DNA from 2 places in the Paraburkholderia sp. GAS41 genome. Region 2 is predicted to be linked to the other one. Evidence: riboswitches for the same ligand, from Rfam matches in the RefSeq annotation. Region 2 holds a riboswitch; the other holds the start of a gene.

Region 1 (3,776 bases), on a different contig from region 2:
CGAGCCGCCGCCAGTGATAAAGATCGTGTTTCCGCTGAGTTTCATGATGGAGTCCTTAAAAAAATTGCAAGGGTTGTGCAGGTGGATTCGTGCAGCGCTTAAGCGGGAAACCGGTCACCGAACATCGGCAGTCCACTGACGGATTCCGCCTGGGTGGCTTCGTCCTGCAATACGTCCCAGTGTTCGGCGAGCTTGCCGTCTTCAAAGCGGACCACGTCTGCTGCGATCCACGCGGCCGGCCTGCCGCTACCCGAGAAACGCCCGTGTGCGATCACATAATCGCCTTCGGCCACGATCAGCTGATTCTCGTAACGCAACGTGTCAGGTAGCGTGCGGATCAGGGCAAACAGCCCTTCACGTCCCGGCGCGATATGCGCGCTATGTTGAATGTAGCGGTCCGACCAGAAGCGTTCGGCAGCGGCATAGTCGCGCTTGTTGAAAAGCGTATCGAACGCTTCGAGAACAAGGGCCCTGTTCTGTTTAGGGGTGGTTTTGCTCATGTCGGTCTCGATCAAAGTGAGTGAATCGAATCGCGGCCCGGCGGAAGTCTGAGATTGGCGAGGCTCATGGACGGAGCGTGTCGTTGTCGTTTCACTTCCCTTCTGGCGGCGTGGTGAAGAGAAAGATAACGGCGGAATGCCGACGGCGGTAGCCATCGGTTTTCGCTATCTTTTATGTATGGGATGCATAGATGGCGCAACTGACGGCGGCGCCTGGTCGCCTACCCGCGTCGAGCATCTGGCAGTGCGAAAAGAATCGTCAGACGCGAAATGAGCCAGCGCGTTCTTCGCGCCTGAAATCAGCCGTGAGGTATTCGACGACCGCGCGTCCCGCAGCGCGGGTGGCCCGGCCCATGGGAAAGAATGCGTGCACCGGAATGTCGGCGGTTTGCCATTCGACCAGCAGCCTGACGAGCGAGCCATCGGCAAGCTCGCGGCGGCAGGCCCATTCGCTGGTGGAAGTGATACCGATCCCTGCGATCGCCGCAGCCACCGCGCCCTCGTTCTCGTTGGTTGAAAAATGCGCTTCGAGCTCGACCGTCACGTCCTCGTCCCCGCGTGAAAATTTCCAGCCCGCCGGGACCACCGACGCCGGTCCGCCAACGATGCGGTGCTGTTTCAGCTCATCGGGCGTGGCCGGCGCACCGTGACGTTCGATGTACTCAGGCGCCGCGATGATGACCCGCTGAATGTGCGTCATCAGCCTTGCGGTGGCGCTCGAATCGACGAGATTTCCGAGCCGGATGGCGACATCCACCGCGTCTCTAACCAGATCCTGCGGACGATCGCCCAGCAGCATCTGCAGCCGCAATTCCGGATGACGCGCAAGAAACGGCGCGACACGCGGGATCACTTCGCGGATCGCCACGCTGCTCGGCATGCTCATGCGCAACATGCCACGCAGTTCGCTGCCTTCGCGCACGCTCTGACCGGCGTCCTCGAGCGCCGTGAGGATTGGGTCGAGACGCGACAAAAACTCGGCGCCTGCATCGGTCAATACGACTGCTCGCGTGGTACGCGTCAGCAAACGCGCCCCCAGGTCGCTTTCGAGGTCGGCGATGATGCGCGATACCTGCGATTGCGACAGCCCGAATTCGCGCGCTGCAGCCGAGAAGCTACCGAGCCGCGCGACGCGGGTGTACAGCTTGAGGGAGAGGATATCCTTCACGGTGCCCGATAACTGGTTTGAGGCGGGATGCCGAAGCAAGGCTATACGATTGATGCGTGATGCGCAAATATATGCCGGGCGAACCGCCATCGCGCAGCAGCCGGATTGCATCGAGGCGGCACGCCCGCTTTGAACGCATCAGCGAAACCGCAGAGCTGCCAACCCGCAAAAAATCACTTGCCGGAATGATTGGCAACCGCTACCGTTACGCCGTTCTACACGCTGTCGCGGGAGAGACTGTCACGCAGCAATGCGTTGACGGCGCCGACGGAGCAACCGCCCCGGAAACTCTCAGGCACAAGGACCGCCCAGCGGGAACATCTGGAGAGCGGCGCTTTACGCGCCCACCGAAGGGGATTTTCGCCCGCCCGGCAACGGGATGCGCGCGAAAAGAAACTCTCAGGTACATGGACAGATGGGGCATGGAAGCCGGAAACGGCCGTGCTCACTTACTCTGGACCATGACATGTCAAGCATCGCCATCATTGGCGCCGGCATTACCGGCGTCACGACCGCTTACGCCCTCGCGCAACGCGGCTTCAACGTTACCGTGTTCGAACGCCACCGCTATGCCGCGATGGAAACCTCCTTCGCCAACGGCGGCCAGTTGTCGGTTAGCAATGCCGAGGTGTGGAACCGCACGGCAACCGTCGTCAAAGGCCTGCGCTGGATGCTGACCCGCGACGCACCGCTGCTGCTCAATCCGCTGCCGAGCTGGCACAAGTATTCGTGGATGGGCGAATTTTTGCGGCAGATTCCGCATTACCGTGCGAACACCATCGAAACCGTGCGACTGGCGATTGCCGCGCGCGAGCATCTGTTTTCGATTGCGGCGCGCGAGCAGATCGATTTCGACCTCGAACGGCGCGGCATTCTGCACGTCTACAAGACCGGCAAGGAATTCGACGCGGCGGCTAAAGTCAACGCGCTGCTCAACGAAGGCGGACTCGAACGCAACCCGGTGAGCGTGGCGGATATTCGCCAGATCGAACCGGCACTCGACGGTGCCTTCCATGGTGGCTTCTTCACCCCGTCCGATTCGACCGGCGACATCCACAAGTTCACACGTGGCCTCGCGCAGGCATGCGAGCGTCTTGGCGTCGAATTCCGTTACGACACGGAGATCACGTCGATCACGCCCGGCCGCGCAGGCAGCTTCAGCATCGACGCGAGGCAAGCGGGCGAGCCGTTTCAGCAGACGTTTGCGCAGGTCGTGGTCTGTGCCGGCGTGCAGAGCCGCGAATTCGCGTCGATGCTCGGCGACCGCGTCAATATCTACCCTGTCAAAGGCTATTCCATCACGGTTTGTCTCGACGACGCCGCGAGCCAACACGGCGCACCGTGGGTCAGTCTGCTCGACGACAGCGCGAAGATCGTCACGAGCCGCCTCGGCAGCGACCGCTTCCGCGTGGCCGGCACCGCTGAAATCAACGGCTTCAATCGCGACATTCGCGCTGAGCGTATTGCGCCGCTGACTGAATGGACTCGCCGACATTTTCCGCAGGTCAATACGTCGCGCGTGATCCCATGGGCCGGCTTACGGCCGATGCTGCCGAGCATGTTGCCGAAAGTGGGTAAAGGCCGCCTGCCCGGTGTGTTCTATAACACCGGACATGGGCATCTTGGCTGGACGCTTTCGGCGGCGACCGCCGCAGGCGTAGCCGATGTGATCGCGGCGACGCGCGTATCGCGAACCTGATCGTCAGCTCCGCGAAGCATTCTTCGCGGGCTGACGCGGGCCGCAAGGCCGCTAAATCCACCCAACCCACCCAACCCGCTAACGCGCTTCAGCGACCTTGCGTTGCCGCCATAGGCAAAGCAGGTCGCAGGCTATGTGTGCGGCGGCAATCGCGGTGATTTCGCTCTGATCGTACGCGGGCGCCACTTCCACGACATCCGCGCCGATCAGGTTCACGCCACTGAGACCACGCACGATAGCCAACCCCTGCGCCGACGACAACCCGCCGGCAACCGGCGTACCCGTGCCCGGTGCAAAGGCCGGATCGAGACAATCGATATCGAAGGTCAGATACGCGGGACGTTCCCCGACAATCGACATGATCCGCTCCACCGCCGCACGCGTGCCATGTTCGTGCACCCACGCCGCG
Region 2 (3,776 bases):
CGATGACCGCGACGGTGTCGCCGGCGCTCACGGTCTTGCCCAGTGCCTGGACTTCGAAGAAGACGATGTCGCCGAGCGCTTCCTGCGCGTGGTCGGTGATGCCGACCGTCAGCGTACCGTCTGCTTCAGTGCGGACCCATTCGTGCGATTCGGTATATTTCAGATCGGCCGGGATGCTCATCGGATGCTCCTATGCGGTGGGTTCGGTAAAAATCTAAAAGAGGGGGCGCGCGCGCAACGGACGTTAAGCGGCAAGCACTTTTCCGTTGCGCACGAATGGCAGTTTTACCACGCTTGCGGGAAGGGCTTTGTCACGGATTTGCACGTGAACGATATCGCCGGGCTTCACTTCCTTCGGCACGCGGGCGAAGGCAATGGATTCCTGCATGGTGGGCGAGAACGTGCCGCTCGTGATTTCACCGTCGCCGTGCGGCGTGACCACCTTCTGATGGGCGCGCAGCACGCCGCCCGCCTTGCCGTTTTCCTTTTGCAGGATCAGGCCGACGAAAGCGCACTGGCAACCGTCTGCTTCGAGCTTCGACTTGCCGACGAAATCGCGCGGCGAAACCAGATCCACGGTCCAGGCGAGACCGGCGTCCAACGGCGAGACGTTGTCGTCCATGTCCTGGCCGTAGAGATTCATGCCGGCTTCGAGACGCAGCGTGTCGCGCGCGCCGAGACCGGCGGGGCGCACGCCCTGGCGCACCAAAGCATCCCAGAACTCGCAGACCGAAGTAGCCGGCAGGACGATTTCGAAACCGTCTTCGCCGGTGTAGCCGGTGCGGGCGATCATCAATTCACCAAACGGCGTGTTGTCGACGATGGCGGCGTTGAACGGCTTGAGCAACTCGGTCGAGGAGCGCGCGGACGGCGCGACCTGCCAGACCTTGTCGCGGGCGTTCGGGCCCTGCACGGCGACGATCGACAGATCGCGGCGCGGCGTAATGGTCAGGCCGTAGCTGCCTTCGGTATTGAGCCTGGTGAACCAGGCGATGTCCTTCTCGGCGGTGGCGGCGTTGACCACCAGGCGGAAGTGATCTTCGCTGAAGAAATAGGCGATCAGATCGTCGATCACGCCGCCGTCCGGATTCAGCAGACAGGAATAGAGCGCGCGGCCCGCCGTTTGCAGCTTGCCGACATTGTTGGCCAGCGCGTGCTCGAAGAAGGCGCGTACGCGCTCGCCGGTGAAATCGACCACGCACATGTGGGATACGTCGAACATGCCGGCGTCGGTGCGCACGGCGCGATGTTCGTCGATCTGCGAGCCGTAGTTGACGGGCATGTCCCAGCCGCCGAAATCGACCATGCGGGCATTCAGCGCGCGATGGGTGGCGTTAAGCGGGGTGTGTTTGAGTTCGGTCATCGGGGCCTCAGGCAGTCTCGCGAAACAAAAAGGCCATGCGGCTTGATCCCTCGCGGCCGGAATGCCTGCGAACGATGCCATGCATGACCCCTCTGTCCTCGATACCTGAGAGATTGCGCTGCCGTGCGGGTCTGCAAGCCTTGGCAAGCCGACCCGGTGCAACGCTCGCCCCTTCGGTGGGCAGCTTGCCTGGCTCGATGATGGTCGACGCCGGTGGCTACTGCCGCTCTCCAGAGTGCGAAAAACCAGTGCCTGATGGAAGTCCGGACCATGCCGGTATCAGACGGGTTCTTCGACGCGGTCGGTCCTTTTGCCTGAGAGTTTGCGGGTGTGCCCCTTCGGCGGTGCGGCCTGCGAAAACAACCGCGGCCAGCACGCTCTCCCGACGCGTGCGGCGAATGTACGCGAGGCCCGGAGGCTTGTCAAATGGAGGCTTCAGAGGGACGCGCGGTGGTGCGATGCACGCGGCGCACGCCAAAAAAAGGCGCGGGGAGCAACCCCGCGCCGATGCCGCAATGGCAGATTGCCGAACGGCTTATTCGCCGATTGCGCGAGCCGCGCCGTCGAGTTCCTGATTCAGCACGCGCTGTTCGTCGCTGGACAGGCCGCCGCCATGCTGGACCGCCATGTCATGGGCTTCCTGACGGATCTCGTCGAGGCGGTGATGCAGTGCGCCACCTTGCGGCGGCGGGTACACGCCCGCGTTGACGTGCGCGTCGATACGGCGGCTCAGATTGTCGGTACGGCCGTCGACTTGCCTGAGACGTTGTACGGCGATTTCGTGTGCGTCTGGACGCGGTGCCGGTGCCTGCGGCTGCGTCACCACGCAGGCCGCGAGGGAAGAAACCAGCGCGCAGCCAGCCAGCGCACGGATGAAACGTTGCATACCTGTTCTCCTTTGTGGACCGGAGGGAGCACCTTGGCGGTGGCTCCGGTCCCGTGCAATAAAGTTGCGGCGGATCGATGGTCAGATCGATACCGGATAGCAACGGCTAGCCGTGACTACCCGATGACCCGAATCGCGCAACAGATTGTAACGGAGCGCTCCTTTCGGAACTGTTGGCAGCAGTTACCGTCGTGTAAGCCGTGACTTGCGATGACTTGCGCGGCAATCTCAGCGGATTCGCTCGAATGGCAGGCGTTGTCCTTCGGCTTCGCTGCGCGCGGCCAGTTCGATGATCGTCATGACGTCGACGGCGTCCTGCGGACTGACCGGGAAACGCTCGCCGTCCTGGATCGTGGCGGCGAGCGCCTGGTAGAAGCCGACGTAGTCGCCGTCGCGAGTCGGCAAGGCGCGCTCGACTTCCTGATTGTTCGCGCCCAGCACGCGCAGCAGACCGGGCGCGTTACCGCCGGCGAAACCGGCGTCGCCCGGGCGTAGACCAGCTTTCAGCTGATCTTCCTGAGTATCCAGTTCGCCTTTGATGTAACTGCCGCGTGTGCCGTCAATCGCAAAGCGCGGCGGCGCGAGAGCGGTGAGGGCGCTGGCATGCAGCACCACTTCGAGGCCGTCGTAGCCGAGTTGCAGATGCACGTAGTCAGGCGCGCCGCCGCCGTCGCGAGCCGTTTTGACGGTGGCCGACACGGTGGCCGGCGGGCCGAACAGCGCGAGCGCCTGGTCGATCAGATGCGGGCCGAGATCGAACAGCAGGCCGCCGCCGCGCGACGCTTCTTCACGCCAGCGCGGTCGCACATCGGGACGGAAGCGGTCGAAATGCGATTCGTAATGCGTGACGCGGCCCAACTCGCCGCTCGCGAGCAGATCGCGGACGGTGAGGAAATCGCCGTCCCAGCGGCGGTTGTGAAACGGCGCGAAGGTGAGGCGGCGGGCGAGCGCCAGATTGGCGAGCGTCATGGCTTCCGTGGCGGTCAGCGTGACCGGCTTGTCGACCACGACGTGCTTGCCGGCTTCGAGCGTGCGTTTGGCCAGTTCGAAGTGAGTGTCGTTGGGCGTTGCGATCACCACGCATTCGATGTCGTCGAGCGCGAGCAGGGCTTCGAGATCGGGCACGACGTTGGCGCGCGGGTAGTCGGCGCGCGCCTGCTCGGCCTTGCTGGTGGCGATCGCCGCCACGGTGGCCCGGCCGCAGTGTTCGATGACCGGCGCGTGGAAGGTCGCGCCGGCAAAACCGTAACCCATCAATCCTGTTTTCAGCGGTGCAGACATGTGAGTTTCCTGCAAAAAGGGCGCGCCGCTTTGCCACCGCGGCGGCGGCGCGCGGCCTGTAATTGTGGCATGTCCCGCGCGGCGCTTGTACGGCTTGCAAAGGGCTGGATCGCGGGGCCGCGCTCGCGGGGCACGCCCGGGCTTCGTGTTAACATCCCTCCTCTCGCGCGGATCGGCCTGGCCGATCTGCCGCCGCAGTTCCCCCCTCAACCGTAAGACCCCATCCACAGACGATGTCCGCAGGCC

What was found. A riboswitch is a leader RNA that binds a small molecule or an ion and turns the genes downstream of it on or off. The one in region 2 is predicted to bind glycine.
Region 1: linked by a shared signal. The riboswitch ahead of P3T43_RS17720 (D-amino acid dehydrogenase) and the one ahead of gcvT (glycine cleavage system aminomethyltransferase GcvT) in region 2 are both predicted to bind glycine.

Annotation. Positions count from the first base shown of each region.
Region 1 covers NZ_JBNDMK010000012.1:18,721-22,496, reverse strand. Annotated here, with positions in the region: partial or broken gene P3T43_RS17735 (SDR family NAD(P)-dependent oxidoreductase) at 1-45, opposite strand, end outside; gene P3T43_RS17730 (nuclear transport factor 2 family protein) at 99-656, opposite strand; gene P3T43_RS17725 (LysR family transcriptional regulator) at 760-1,668, opposite strand; glycine riboswitch at 1,980-2,093, shown strand; gene P3T43_RS17720 (D-amino acid dehydrogenase) at 2,135-3,367, shown strand; gene speB (agmatinase) at 3,446-3,776, opposite strand, start outside.
Region 2 covers NZ_JBNDMK010000005.1:170,949-174,724, reverse strand. Annotated here, with positions in the region: gene gcvH (glycine cleavage system protein GcvH) at 1-181, opposite strand, end outside; gene gcvT (glycine cleavage system aminomethyltransferase GcvT) at 245-1,363, opposite strand; glycine riboswitch at 1,446-1,607, opposite strand; glycine riboswitch at 1,656-1,758, opposite strand; gene P3T43_RS10230 (hypothetical protein) at 1,899-2,249, opposite strand; gene P3T43_RS10225 (oxidoreductase) at 2,478-3,530, opposite strand; gene P3T43_RS10220 (UvrD-helicase domain-containing protein) at 3,764-3,776, shown strand, end outside.